Regions from separate parts of the Arthrobacter sp. 001422645 genome, predicted to be linked through region 2. Evidence: riboswitches for the same ligand, from Rfam matches in the RefSeq annotation. Region 2 holds a riboswitch; the other holds the start of a gene.
The links. A riboswitch is a leader RNA that binds a small molecule or an ion and turns the genes downstream of it on or off. The one in region 2 is predicted to bind S-adenosylmethionine.
Positions count from the first base shown of each region.

Region 1: it holds a riboswitch for S-adenosylmethionine, as region 2 does, so the genes downstream of both, AC6EUH_RS05330 (bifunctional o-acetylhomoserine/o-acetylserine sulfhydrylase) here and AC6EUH_RS11955 (DUF1737 domain-containing protein) in region 2, are expected to answer to the same signal.

Region 1 covers NZ_JCBANT010000003.1:59,503-66,516, reverse strand. Annotated here, with positions in the region: gene AC6EUH_RS05330 (bifunctional o-acetylhomoserine/o-acetylserine sulfhydrylase) at 1-1,099, opposite strand, end outside; SAM riboswitch class IV at 1,162-1,277, opposite strand; gene AC6EUH_RS05325 (VOC family protein) at 1,482-2,120, shown strand; gene AC6EUH_RS05320 (CPBP family intramembrane glutamic endopeptidase) at 2,301-3,083, opposite strand; gene AC6EUH_RS05315 (histidine phosphatase family protein) at 3,161-3,841, shown strand; gene hutI (imidazolonepropionase) at 3,859-5,067, opposite strand; gene AC6EUH_RS05305 (NAD(P)/FAD-dependent oxidoreductase) at 5,079-6,203, opposite strand; gene AC6EUH_RS05300 (glycine C-acetyltransferase) at 6,286-7,014, opposite strand, start outside.
Region 2 covers NZ_JCBANT010000010.1:96,364-103,377, forward strand. Annotated here, with positions in the region: gene AC6EUH_RS11945 (aromatic amino acid ammonia-lyase) at 1-650, opposite strand, end outside; gene AC6EUH_RS11950 (NtaA/DmoA family FMN-dependent monooxygenase) at 655-1,947, opposite strand; SAM riboswitch class IV at 2,135-2,249, shown strand; gene AC6EUH_RS11955 (DUF1737 domain-containing protein) at 2,344-2,571, shown strand; gene AC6EUH_RS11960 (rhodanese-like domain-containing protein) at 2,568-2,987, shown strand; gene AC6EUH_RS11965 (O-succinylhomoserine sulfhydrylase) at 2,988-4,196, shown strand; gene AC6EUH_RS11970 (glutamate--cysteine ligase) at 4,193-5,377, opposite strand; gene AC6EUH_RS11975 (UDP-N-acetylglucosamine 1-carboxyvinyltransferase) at 5,477-7,000, opposite strand.

The DNA.
Region 1 (7,014 bases), on a different contig from region 2:
CAAAGCGCTTCCCGGCCTCCGCTCCCCCGCCGATATTGAAGGCCACGACGGCGCCGGTCCCCCGGGGACCGTACTTGCGGCCGCGCTCGTACCAGGGGCTCGACGGCAGCCCCGCGTAGGCGACCGATTCGACGTCGTCCCTGGCTTCGAGCCATTCGGCCACCTTGGTGGCGTTGGCGACGTGCCGCTCCACGCGCAGGCTCAGGGTCTCGATGCCCTGGGCAATGAGGAAGGCGTTGAAGGGCGAGACTGCCGAGCCGAGGTCGCGCAGGAGCTGCACGCGTGCCTTGAGGATGTAGGAGAGGTTGGCGCCCAGGGCGCCGTCCTTGCCCAGGTCCCGGGCGTAGACCAGCCCGTTGTAGGTGGGGTCCGGGGTGTTGAAGCCCGGGAACCGCTCCGGATCCGCGCCGAAGTCGAAGTTGCCGGAGTCCACGATCACGCCGGCGATCGCGGCGCCATGGCCGCCGAGGTACTTGGTGGCGGAGTGCACCACGATGTCCGCACCCCACTCGATGGGACGGATGAGGTACGGCGTGGAGAGGGTGTTGTCCACGATGAGCGGGACACCGGCCTCGTGCGCAACCTTTGAGATGCCCTCAATATCCAGGACGTCCTGGCGCGGGTTGGAGACCACTTCGCCAAAGAACAGCTTGGTGTTGGGCTGCACGGCGTCGCGCCACTGCGCCAGGTTATCCGGGTCCTCCACGAACGTCAGCGTGATGCCGAACTTCTTCAGGGTGTGCGCCAGCAGGTTGTAGGTGCCGCCGTACAGGCTGGGGCTGGCCACCACGTGGTCGCCGGCCTCGGCGACATTGAGGATGGCGAAGGTCTCCGCGGCCTGTCCGGAACTCAGGAGCAGCGCCGCGAGCCCGCCCTCCAGGCTGGCCACCCGCTGCTCCACGGCGTCCTGCGTGGGGTTGCCAATCCGGGTGTAGATGGGGGCAAGTTCGGCGAGGGCGAAGCGGTTGGCGGCGCTTTCGGCGCTGGGAAAGACGAACGACGTCGTCTGGTAGATCGGGAGCGCCCGGGCGCCGGTGGCGCCGTCCGGTTCCTGTCCGGCGTGGATCTGGCGGGTTTCGAAGGACCAGGCATTGGACATCGTGAGACTCCTTAAGGGTCTGGGCACACCAGCTCCGGAACTCCATGGACCGGTTAACACTGGCGCCGCGCTTGCCTTCCGGCGGGTGCCGGACGGCCAGGTCTTCACCCGGGGCACCCCACCGCGATACGAGGGTTGCCGGCCAGCAAGCCGGGGCTGTGTGCTGGCACTCATGACCTGACCTCAGTCTAGGAACCGGTTCGGGGCCGTGGATAGCTTTGTGACGAAGATGAAGCCAGGCGCCCGGTGCGTCCTGCCGGGGCCCTTGGTTCCCCGTCAGGACGCGGAAAAGTCCCCCTCCGGCGCTCGCCGAAAATGACATCCCATCACGGTTAGGCCAGCCTAAGCTGAGAGCCGCATCACAAAGTGCCAAGATGAGGGCATGCGCATGGATCACGTCTCTTACGCCTGTGAACAAGATGGCCTCGCTGCCACCACCGAACGAATTGCGTCTGCCCTCGGCGTCGAAGCCGTGAAGGGCGGAGTACACCCCCGATTCGGGACCCGCAACATGATCATCCCGCTCGCGGGACACAAATACGTCGAGGTCGTGGAGGTCCTGAACCACCCGGCATCCGACAAGGCCCCCTTCGGCCAGGCCGTCCGTGCCCGCTCCGAAGCAGGCGGCGGCTGGATGGGCTGGTGCGTCGAGGTTGACGACCTGGCCCCGTTCGAGGAGCGGCTGGGCCGCGCCGCCGTCAACGGCAACCGCAAGTTCCCGGACGGCCGCGAGCTCGTCTGGAAGCAGATCGGCATCCTGGGGCTCATCGCCGATCCCCAGGTTCCGTACATGCTCAAGTGGGAAGGCGACCCGGAACTCCACCCGTCGAAGGCCTACGAGAGCAACGTCAAGATGTCCGCGCTCACGATCGCAGGCTCGGCAGAGCGGGTCACCGAATGGCTCGGTGTCCCGGTCGAGAAGCCGCTGGAAGACGTGGCCGTGAACTGGCTCGCTCCGCGCGGGACACCCGGCATCCTCTCGGTCACATTCGAGACGTCCTCCGGAGCCGTCACGATCTGACCCTTCACCGCCCCACACTTCGGCCGCCATCAGCGGGTGCCAATGACGTCACCCACCGATGGCGGCCGAATCTTTTAAGCGGCACGGGTTGCCGGCCCGTGACAGGCAACGCGGGGTCAGATCGCGTCCATCCAGGGGCTCCGGATGGGTGACAAGTGACCCGCGTTGTTTTGTGTACGCTCAGCCCAGGCCGATGGCCCTGCCGAAGAGGCTGAAGCCGACAAACGCCACAATGTCCAGCACGGCGTGGGCGATCACCAGCGGCATCAACCGGCGGGTCCTGGTGTAGAACACGGCGAAGATGACGCCCATGATGGCGTTGCCGATGAACGGCCCAAAGCCCTGGTACAGGTGGTAGCTGCCGCGCAGCATGGCGCTGGCGAAGATCGCCGCGGGCGTAGCCCAGCCGAGCTTCCCGAGCCGGTCCAGGAGATAACCCACCACGATCACCTCCTCCACGATCCCGTGCCGGATCGCGGAGAGCACCAGCACGGGAACTGTCCACCAGTACGCGTCCAGCGCGCTGGGAATGATCGCCGTCGTGATGCCGAGCGCCCGGCCGGCGGCGTAGAGGCCCAGCGACGGGATTCCGATAAGCGCCGCCAGGCCGAACGCCTGCAGCAGGTCCCTGCCGGGCCGGTCGAAATCGAGGCCGAGCCTCTGGAAGGCCGTGATGCCGCGGCCGCTGCTCCCGGGCAGGCCGGACGGCCGGTTTTCGGTCAGGAAGTAGATCACCAGGACCACGGGCACCAGGGCGAAGATGATGTCCAGCAGCTGGTAGGTGAGGTCAAAGTACTCGCGGCTGCTTTGCGAGCGGTTCAGTGTGGAAGTCCCCTCCGCGAGCGGGGCCCTGGTCATTTTGTCCAGCAGCTGAACCACCGAATACACGGCCGACTGGCCCAGGGACAATCCCAGGACAATCCACATTTCAATCCGCAGCCGGCGGCGGGAGGGAACCAACATAGTCCCATCTTGCCCGCAGTTGCCGGTAGTTGCCTGAATCCGGGCCGCCACACCGCCGGGCCCTATGCTTGGGGTTTATGAGTGCGCCCGGGAAAATCATCATGATCCGGCACGGCCAGTCCGCCGCCAACGCCGACACCTCGATCTACAACCGGGTCCCCGATTACCGGATTCCGCTGACCGCACTCGGCGTGGAACAGGCGCGGGCCGCCGGCGAGGAGGTCCGGCGGCTGCTGGACGGCCGGCAGGCCTGCGTATATGTCTCCCCGTACCTGCGGGCCTACCAGACCCTGGAGGCGCTCAACCTCGGCCCCCTGGTCGAGCGGGTGATCGAGGAGCCGCGGCTGCGGGAGCAGGACTGGGCCAACTTCCAGATCGCCGGTGAGATCGAGGACCAGAAGGAACTCCGGAACGCCTATGGCCACTTCTTCTACCGCTTCCGGGAGGGCGAGTCGGGATCCGATGTGTATGATCGGATCTCATCCTTCATGGAAACCCTGTACCGGCACTGGTCGAAACCGAGCTACGCCCCGAACGCGCTGTTCGTCACCCACGGGCTCACCATGCGGCTGTTCTGCATGCGCTGGTTCCACTGGTCCGTGGAGTACTTCGAGTCCCTCAACAATCCGGAGAATGCCGAGGTCCGGACCCTGTACCGCACCGGGGAGGGCAAGTACGAGCTGGACAAGCCGTTTAGCCAGTGGGAGGCCCGCCGCGTCGATGAGACGGTGCTGGACGCCCCGCCGATGTTCTTCTAACGAACGAAACGGGTGGGTCAGCGGGCGCGGACCCCGGCCCGCCAGACGGCGTGGGTCAGCGGGATGCCGGGCCGGTAGGCCAGGTGCGTGGCTGACGGTGCGTTGAGCAGATGGAGGTCCGCGCGGTGTCCGACGGCGATCGAGCCGACCGCGCGTTCGCCGTCGGCGTCGTTCCCGGTCTCCCGGCCGAGCGCCAAGGCACCGCCGTAGGTTGCGGCGCGCACGGCCTCGCGGACGCTCAGGTGCATCTGGAGCACGGCGGTGGTGACGCAGAAGGCCATCGAGCTGGTGTAGGAGGTGCCCGGGTTGCAGTTGGAGGCCAGGGCGAGCTGCACGCCGGCGTCGAGCAGTTCCCGGCCCGGCGCCAGCGGCTGGCGGGTGGACAGGTCGCAGGCCGGCAGGCACGTGGCCACGGTGCCGCGTCCGGTGCCGCTGCCGCTGTCCCAGCCGGACCAGCTGGCCGCGAGGGCGTCGACGTCGGCGGCGGACAGGTAGTTGACGTGGTCCACGCTGGCCGCACCGTATTCCACGGCGAGCCGCACGCCGGGCCCCTCGCCGAGCTGGTTGCCGTGCACGCGCAGGCCCAGTCCGGCGTCCCGGCAGGCCTGGAGCACGCGCCGGGACTGGTCCTCGGTGAAGGCCCCCCGTTCGCAGAAGACGTCGGCCCAGCGCACAAACGGCCGGACGGCGGCCAGCATGGGGCCGCACACCAGCTCCGTGTATTCCTCGGCGTCCGCGCCGGCGGGCACAAGGTGCGCACCGAGGTAGGTGACCTCGTCCGCGACGGTGGAGGCAATCCGGGCGCTGCGGGCCTCGTTCTCCACGTCCAGGCCGTACCCGGTCTTGGTTTCGAGGTAGGTGGTGCCCTGCGAGACGGCCTCGGCCACCCGGCCCATGGCGAGCCGGGTGAGGTCGAAGTCGCTGGTGCTCCGGGTGGCGCCGGTGGTCACGGCAATTCCGCCGGCGCTGTAGCTCTCCCCCGCCATCCGGGCCTCGAACTCCGCAGTCCGGTCCCCGGCGAAGATGAGGTGCGTGTGCGAATCGACCCAGCCCGGCAGCAGGGCGCGGCCGCCGGCGTCGACGGCGTCGTCGGCGGCCGGGGCTTCGGACGCGGGGCCGAGCCAGGAGATCCGTTCTCCCTCGACCACCACCGCAGCGTTCTTCAGGACCCGCTGATCCGCGTCCTGGGTCATCAGCTCGGCAATATTGGTAATGAGGGTGCTCATGAGTCCATTCTTCAGCGCCGGATGGACCAGCGGGTCGCCGCCAGCGCCTCCGCTGTCCGGGATGCCGGACCGGCCGCTTGGGCCCCGCCCGGAACCGCCGAGGGGCCTTGGCCTGCAAGGATGAGGTCCGCGGCCAGTTCGGCGATGCCGGAGGACGTCTGGAAGCCATAGCCGCCCTGGCCGGCGAGCCAGAAGAATCCGGGGGCCTCGGCGTCGAACCCCACTACCGGTACACCGTCGGCCGCTTCCGTCCGCAGCCCCGTCCAGGCGGTGCGGACGCCACGGATGCCGAACGTGGTGAGGGTGTTGAGCCGGGCGATCAGCGCCTCGACGTCACCGGGGTGCGGCTGCGCGTCCTCGGGCCCGCTCGGTTCGTGCTCCGACGGCGAGATGAGGACCTGTTCGCCGTCGCGCCGGAAATAGAACGAGTCGTCGGCGGCCGCCACCATGGGGCAGCTCTCCGGGAGGGGGTGTTCGACGTCGACGATCGCCGCGGTGCGCCGGTACGGCTGCAGCTGGACCTTCTCGACGCCGCTGAGCACGGCAAGTTCGTCGGCCCAGGCGCCCGCGGCGTTGACCACGACGGCGGCCTGGAAGCCTTCCTGCCCGGCGCCGAGTTCCCAGCCGGAGCCGAGGCGCTGGGCCGAGTGCACCCGGGCGCCGGTGATGATGTCCACCCCGCCGGCTTCGGCGCGGCGGCGGTGGTCCTCGAGGAGCAGGGGCGCGTTGCAGGCGAAGGAGCCGGTGTCCAGGCCGGCAGCGGCGAAGGAATCCGGGAGCAGGGCCGGGCAGAGTGCCAGGGCCTCGGCGTGGGTGATCGGCCGCATGTGGCCGCTGGCCTGTTCCCGGACGGCTGCGTCGTCGCCGATCAGCATAAAGCTGCGCGGTGTAAGCACGGGTGCGGGCCGGCCGGCATCCTGGGCGGCGATCAATTCGAGGGTGCGGAGCGTGAGTTCCTGGACCGCGGGCGGGCCGTAGCTGGGGATCAACTGCCGGGCCGAGCGCGCCGAGGTGTGGTACGCCAGGGTCTGCTCGGCTTCCACCAGCGCGACGCTGCATTTTCCGGCCAGGGCTGAGGCAAGGGACAGGCCGGCGATCCCGCCGCCGACAATCACGACATCGTAATTAGCTGACATGGGTCCATCCTTGCAGACGGAACGGTTGCGGCGCCGTTTGTGGCGCCGCAACCTCGGTTCTTCGCAGCCGCTGAAGCTCCGCTTAGCCGGCGACGGCGGCGCGGCTGCGCACGAAGGCCTGGACGCAGGCCTCCACGTCTTCGGCGCTGTGCGCAGCGGAGAGCTGGACGCGGATCCGGGCGGCCCCCTTGGGCACCACCGGGTAGCTGAACGCCGTCACGAAGACGCCGTGGTGCAGCATGGCGTCGGCCACCTTGGCGGCCATGACGGCGTCGCCGAACATAACCGGGACAATGGCGTGCTCGCCCGGGAGCAGCTCGAAGCCTTCCTCGGACATGCGGCTGCGGAAGAGCTCCGCGTTGGCGAAAAGCTTGCTGCGCAGTTCGCCGGAGTTCTCCACGAGGTCCAGGGCCTTGAGCGTGGCCGCAACGATGGCGGGGGCCAGCGAGTTGGAGAACAGGTACGGGCGGGCCTTCTGGCGGAGCATGGCCACGACTTCGCGGCGGCCGGACACGTAGCCGCCGGAGGCGCCGCCGAGGGCCTTGCCGAAGGTGCCGGTGTAGATGTCCACGCGGTCCGAGACGCCGGCGTGCTCGGGGGTACCCGCGCCGGTGGCGCCCATGAAACCGACGGCGTGGGAATCGTCCACCATGACCAGGGCGTCGTACTTTTCCGCGAGGTCGCAGATCGCTTCCAGCGGGGCGAGGAAGCCGTCCATCGAGAAGACACCGTCCGTGACGATGATCTTGCGGCGGGCCGGGTTCTCCTGCGTGGTGGCTTCGATCAGCTTGGATTCGAGATCGGCCATGTC
Region 2 (7,014 bases):
AGACGCCCCAGCAGGAGCGCACCCACGCCGATCGAGTAGGAGTTGGCGCTGACGAGCGCCAGGGCCTCCCCCGGCGCCAGGGTCAGCGGCTCCAGTCCGGCGGCGGCGAGCGCCTGGCCGCCGGGGACGGGCGGCCCGTCCGGAGAGAGAACCCGCCCCTCGCCGATGGCGACGGCGGCGACGGCGGCGAGCTGGGTCAGGTCCGAGGATCCCACGGAGCCGTCGCGCGGAATGGCGGGAAGCACGCCGCGATTGAGCAGCCGGGCGTAGAAGCGGGCCGTCTCGGGGCGCACCCCCGAGCCTCCGCGGCTGAAGCCGATCAGCCGGGCGAGGACTGTGGCGCGCGCTTCGGCGGCGTCCAGCATCCCTCCGACGCCGCTGTCGTGGTAGCGGACCACCTGGACCTGGTAGGCGAGGATCGATTCCTCGGCCACGGCAGTGTCGCGGCCGGACCCCAGCAACGTATTGAGGCCATACACCTTGTGGCCGGACTCGATGGCCCGCTGGACCACTTCCCGCGAGCGGCCCAGCACTTCGAGGGCCTGTTCGCTCAGGACCACAAGGACCGAAGGGTCCGCGGCAGCCGCTGCGACCTCCCGGGCGTGCAGCCGGGCCGTGCCGATGAGGAAGGTTGCTGCCGCGGCGTGCATGGCGCTAGAAATCCAGCAGGTTCCGCCGGAACCCGTCGCCGTAGCTGGTCCGCAACAGCCCGCGGCGGCGCAGCACGGGGGTCAGCCGGTCCAGGACGCCGTGGACGGTCACGGGATCCACGAACCCGGAGAAGAGGAAGCCGTCGCCGCCCACCTGCGAACCGGTGCCCTCGAGGTAATCCGCGATCTCCTCGGCGGTGCCGATGATGCTGTCCCCGGCGCCGCCGCTGCGGGCCTGGAGGAGCTGGCGCAGTGTGGAGCCCGGCGGCCCGGCCTTGGTGAAGTGGTCGAGGGTGCCCTGGTTGCTGTTGGTGTGGAGTTCCGGCAGCGGGGCGTCCAGGTCGAACTGCTTGAAGTCGATGACGGAGAGATAGGAGATGGAGTTGAGCTGGCTGTCGATGTCCCGCTGTGTGAGTTCCCTGCGCCGGGCCCTCAGGTCCTCCGCTTCCGCCTGCGTGCCCACCACCGTGGGTTTGAGGACAAACAGCACCTTAACGTCGTCGGGGTTCCGGCCTGCGGCGGCGGCTTCCGCCCGGATGGAGTTCCGGTACGCCCTCATCCCGTCCGCTCCCCGTGCCAGCGCAATCGCGACGTCGGCGTTGCCCCCGGCGAAGGCCTTGCCCCGCGGGGAGGCGCCCGCCTGCACCAGCACGGGTTCCTCCGGCAGCGGTGCGGTGTTCAGCGGCCCGCGGACCTTGAAGAACTCGCCGTCGTAGTTGATCGGGTGGACCTTAGTGTGGTCCGCGAAAACGCCGTCTTCGGTGTCCTCACGGATCGCGTCCGGTTCCCAGCTGCGCCAGAGCCGCCGCACCACGTCCACGAATTCCTCGGCCTTCTCATAGCGCCGGTCGTGTTCGATTTGCTGGTCAAGGCCGTAGTTCTGCGCGGCGAGGTCGCTGCCGGAGGTCACCACGTTCCAACCCAGCTGCTGGTGGGAGAAGTGCTGCAGCGTGGCAAGCAGCCGCGCCGCGGTGAACGGCGGGTAGAAGGAGGCGCTGATGGTCGGCACGATGCCCAGATGCCTCGTGGCGCAGAACAGGTACGGCACGAGGGCCAGCGGATCGTGTTTCGGCGCGAAGGACGCCTGGGCCAGGGAAACTTCCGCGCTCCCGCCGTAGGTGTCCGGGACGGTGAGGGAATCCTCGATGATGAACAGGTCCAGCCCGGAGCGTTCAAAGGCCCGCACCGCGTCCTGGTACAGCGCCGGCTTCCTCCAGTCGTAGCCGATCCCGTAACCGGGGGTACCCCAGCCCTGCACACCGAAGCCGTGGCCCACGAACCAGCCGAAATGCAGCATGGGGCTGGCTGTAGGGGCATCCGACGCGTTCACGGCCACCTGATTTCATCCGGGGTTAAGGGACTGCATCTCCCGTCATTATCCTCCCGGGAGCGCCGATTGGGTCCCTGCGGTCCGGCGGATTCCGTTACTTAACATGACGTGCGCGGCGGTGCCTGCCGGCGTCGCGGGTGTTACGTTTTTGGTGAGTAATGAGAACCGGCGCCAAGCCCTGACTGGCCGGTCGGCAACCCTCCCTTTCGCGGCGGGGTGCCTCAGGTGAATACTCGGCACATCGAAAATTCGAGCTGCAAGCGTGAAAGAAGGAGATCCGTCGTGCCTGACGCGTCCGCCCCCGCTGTCCCCGATACAGCACCCACCACAGCCCCCGCCGTCCCCGGCGCCGCCGAAGAGAAACTGGCCTACCGCCTGTTTACCGGCCCCGATGACCGGGCCTTCTGCGAGCGGGTCTCGGCCGCCCTCGCCGAGGGTTATGTGCTGCACGGGAACCCGTCCGCCACGTACAACGGCATCAACGTCATCGTGGCCCAAGCCGTGGTGCTGCCGGCCGCGGTTGCCAGCGCCGATGCCGCCGTCGCCAATGCCGTGGATGACCTTGAGTTCGACGGCGAGGGCCACGCGTGAGCTACGCCGGGGACCTCAACCCGCAGGAAGCCTGGGCCAAGCTGGAGGACGGCGCCATCCTGGTGGACGTCCGCACCGAAGGCGAATGGGCCCACATCGGCATCCCGGACACCGCAGCTGCCGGCACCAGGCCGAACGCTCCGCTCTTCATCCAGTGGAACCTTGCCGGCGGCCTCCCCAATGCGCGGTTCATCGAGCAGCTGAAACAGCAGACCCCCGACGGCGAAGGCACCGAGCTGGTTTTCCTGTGCCGTTCCGGCGCCCGGTCCATCGCCGCCGCGATCGCCGCGACGGACGCCGGCTTCACGTCCTACAACGTCCTGGAGGGCTTCGAGGGCGAGCCGGACCGCCACGGTGACCGCACTGTCAACGGCTGGAAGAACCGCGGCCTGCCCACCAACCCCGGAAGGCACTAAGTGACCTTCAACCCTGATGCCGCCGGCTGGAGCGCCGACACCCAGGCCGTCCGCGGCGGACTCGACCGCACCGGCTTCCAGGAAACGTCCGAGCCGGTCTTCCTGAACTCCGGCTTCGTCTACGAATCCGCAGCCGCCGCGGAGCGCGCCTTCACCGGCGAGGACGAGCGCTTCGTTTACTCCCGCTACGGCAACCCCTCGGTGGCCACGTTCCAGGAACGGCTCCGGCTGCTCGAAGGCACGGAGGCCTGCTTCGCCACCGCCTCGGGCATGTCCGCCGTCTTCACCGCCCTCGGCGCCCTCCTGGCCGCCGGCGACCGTGTTGTCGCGGCCCGCTCGCTGTTCGGCTCGTGCTTCGTGATCCTCAACGAGATCCTTCCCCGCTGGGGCGTGGAGACGGTGTTTGTGGACGGCCCGGACCTGGAGCAGTGGCGCTCTGCGCTGTCGGAACCCACGACGGCGGTGTTCTTCGAGTCGCCGTCGAACCCGATGCAGGAAATCGTGGACATCGCCGCCGTCAGCGAACTGGCGCACGCCGCCGGGGCAACGGTCGTCGTCGACAACGTCTTTGCCACCCCACTGCTGCAGCGCTGCGGGGAGCTCGGCGCGGACGTGGTGGTCTACTCCGGCACCAAGCACATCGACGGCCAAGGCCGTGTGCTCGGCGGCGCGATCCTGGGCACCAAGGAATTCATCGACGGCCCGGTCAAGCAGCTCATGCGCCACACCGGCCCGGCACTCTCAGCGTTCAACGCGTGGGTGCTGACCAAGGGCCTGGAGACGATGGCCCTGCGCGTCAACCATTCCTCCGCCTCCGCGCTGCGGCTGGCGGAATGGCTCGAGGAGCAGCCCGCGATCGGCTGGGTCAAGTACCCGCTGCTGCCGTCCCATCCGCAGTACGGACTGGCCGCACGGCAGATGAAGGCCGGCGGGACCGTGCTGACCTTCGAGCTCGCCCCGTCAGCCGGACGTTCGGCGAAGGAGGCCGCGTTCGCGCTGCTGGATGACCTGCGGATCATCGATATCTCCAACAACCTGGGCGATTCGAAGTCCCTCATCACCCATCCCGCCACCACAACACACCGCGCCATGGGGCCCGAGGGCCGCGCGGCGATCGGGCTCAGCGACGGTGTAGTGCGACTCTCCGTGGGACTCGAGGACATCGAGGACCTGATCCGCGACCTGGGCCAGGCGCTCAAGCAGGTCTAGCCCCGGCTGGCCCCGCCCAGCGACGAATCCTGGTCAGCCTCCACGGCCGCGCTTCCCTCCGTGGTCACCTCGACGGCGCGTTCGACGACGGCGGCCAACCCACCTGCGTGGAACGGCTCCCGCTGCAGCTGCGAACCCGTTCCTTCCGCCAGGATCCGGCTGACGCCCTCGCGGACCAGGTCCAGCTCGCCCTGCTCCGCCAGCACGGGGGCCACGAAGTCCACCAGGGCATGGACCACGTCGGCGGCCGGGGCCGGGGTAAAGGTGCCGAAGTCCAGCAGTTCCCCGCGCAGACCGCAGTTGCTGGCCTGCCAGGCGGCCATCCGCAGCAGCAGCGTCGGCACGGGGGCGGGATCGACGCCGTCGTTCCATTCGCGGGACGCCGACTCGACGAGCGCGCGGACCAGCACGGCGATCAGCGCCGCGTCCTCCGCCCGCAGGCAGACGTCGGCGACGCGGATCTCCACGGTGGGATGGTGCCGGGCCAGCCGGGCGTCGAAGTAGACCATCCCCTCGTCCATCAGGACGCCGCTTTCCACGAGCCGGGTCACCAGCCGCCGGTAGACGGGCAGGCTGCCAAAGATCATGGTGGGACCGGACCCGGGCCAGCGGTTCCAGGCCTGCGTCCGGTAGCTTTCAAATCCTGTCTCGGCACCGTTCCAGTACGGGGAGTTCGCGCTGAGGGCTATCAGCACGGCCAGCTTGTCCCGGATCCGGTCCATGACGGCCACGCCTTCCTCCGGGGACTCCACCAGGGTGTGGACGTGGAGGCCGCAGGTCAGCTGGTTCCGGACCGTGAGCCCGAAGCGCTGCTGCATGGTCATGTATCGCTTGTTCGGCGTCAGGTGTGTGGCGGCGCCCTGGGGAGAAGTGGCCAGGGCCGCGACGCGGCCGCCGTGTGCGCGGGCGGCGCGGTCCGCCCGCGCCCGGCCCTGCCTGAGCTGTCGGAGAAGTTCAGGGTAGTCCAGGCATGGCCGCGTCTGGGTTTCAATTTGCTCGAGCTTGAGCTCGTAACTGAAGTCGGCGCCGCCGTCGTGGACGGGTTGCTGCCCTGGGACAACAAGGGCAGCGTCCTGCTTCGGCGGCACCAGGCCGGGCAGCATGACGTCGGCGAGGGCAAGCAGCATCCCTGTTTCGGGATCCACTATGAGCAGTTCTTCTTCCACGCCGAAGGTGCGCATGACTCTATTGTGCGGCAGGATCCGCCGAAACGCCCGGGGTCATTTGGCCCGGGCGGGTGCGGACTGGCGCCTGGCTGTTATCCAGCGCACTCAGCGCATTCAGTCTTGGAAATACTCGATCTTCGCGCCGATGGTGTTGAGCCGCTCGGCCAGGTCCTCGTAGCCGCGCTCGATCACGTAAATATTGCGCAGTTCCGACACGCCCCGGGCGGCGAGCATCGCCAGCAGCAGGCAAGCGGCGGGGCGAAGGGCCGGCGGGCAGCCGACCTCGGCCGCACGCCATTTTGTGGGTCCGTTTACGTAGATCCGATGCGGGTCCAGCAGCTGCACCCGGGCGCCGAGTTTGTTCAGCTCGGTGAGATAGATCGCGCGGTTGTCGTAGACCCAGTCGTGGATCATGGTCTGGCCCTCGGCATTGGCGGCGATGACGGCGAAGAAGGGCAGATTGTCGATGTTCAGCCCGGGGAAGGGCATGGGGTGGATCTTGTCCTCCGGGGCGCGCAGCGCGGAGGGCTTGGTGGTGACGTCCACCAGCCGGGTGCGCCCGTTGCGGGCCAAGTACTCGCCGGACACTTCGAGCCGCTGGCCCATCTGTTCCAGCGTCGCAAGTTCGATCTCCATGAATTCGATCGGGACGCGGCGGATGGTGACTTCCGAGTCCGTGACGATCCCGGCGGTGATCAGGCTCATCGCCTCGATCGGGTCCTCGGACGGGAAGTACTCGATGTCGGCGTCGACCGCGGGGCGGCCGGTGATCTTCAGGGTGGTGGTTCCCACGCCCTGGATCTCGACGCCGAGCATCTGCAGGTAGAAGCAGAGGTCCTGCACCATGTAGTTGGGGCTGGCGTTGCGGATGATCGTGGTGCCGCTGCGGTGGGCGGCGGCCATGATGGCGTTTTCGGTGACGGTGTCGCCACGTTCGCTGAGCACGAAGGAGCGGTCGTGCCCGTCCGACGGCGGTGCCTTCACAGCGTAGTAGCCGGACTTCGCGTCGACGCTGAGGCCGAACTGGCGCAGCGCCTGCATGTGCGGCTGCACGGTGCGGGTGCCGAGGTCGCAGCCACCGGCGTAGGGCAGCCGGTACTCGCTGGATTCGTCCAGGAGCGGGCCCAGCAGCATGATGACGCTGCGGGTCCTGCGGGCGGCCTCGACATCCATCGAGTCCAGGTCCAGCACGGCGGGGCGGCGGATCTGCAGGTCGTTGGCGTTGAGCCAGGTGCACTCGACGCCGATGCTGGTCAGCACCTCGACGATCCTGTTGACTTCTTCGATCCGGGCGAGCCGCCGCAGGGTGGTGGTGCCGCGGTTGATCAGGCTGGCGCACAGCAGGGCGACGCCGGCGTTCTTGCTGCTGTTCACGTCGACGGCGCCGGAGAGGGTGCGGCCGCCCTCGACCCGGAGGTGCGTCATGGCGGGCCGTCCCACATTGACGATGCTCCGGCCGAAAATGGACTCCAGCCGCTGGATCATTTTCAGGCTCAGGTTCTGCTTGCCTTGTTCCATGCGGGCGATGGCGCTTTGGCTGGTTCCCAGCTCGGCAGCGAGCTGCCCCTGGGTCCAGCCTTTCTGGCCGCGGGCGTCGCGGAGCAGGGCGCCGACGTGTTCAGCAGTCTCTTGAGTCATCCCAAGAAAATATC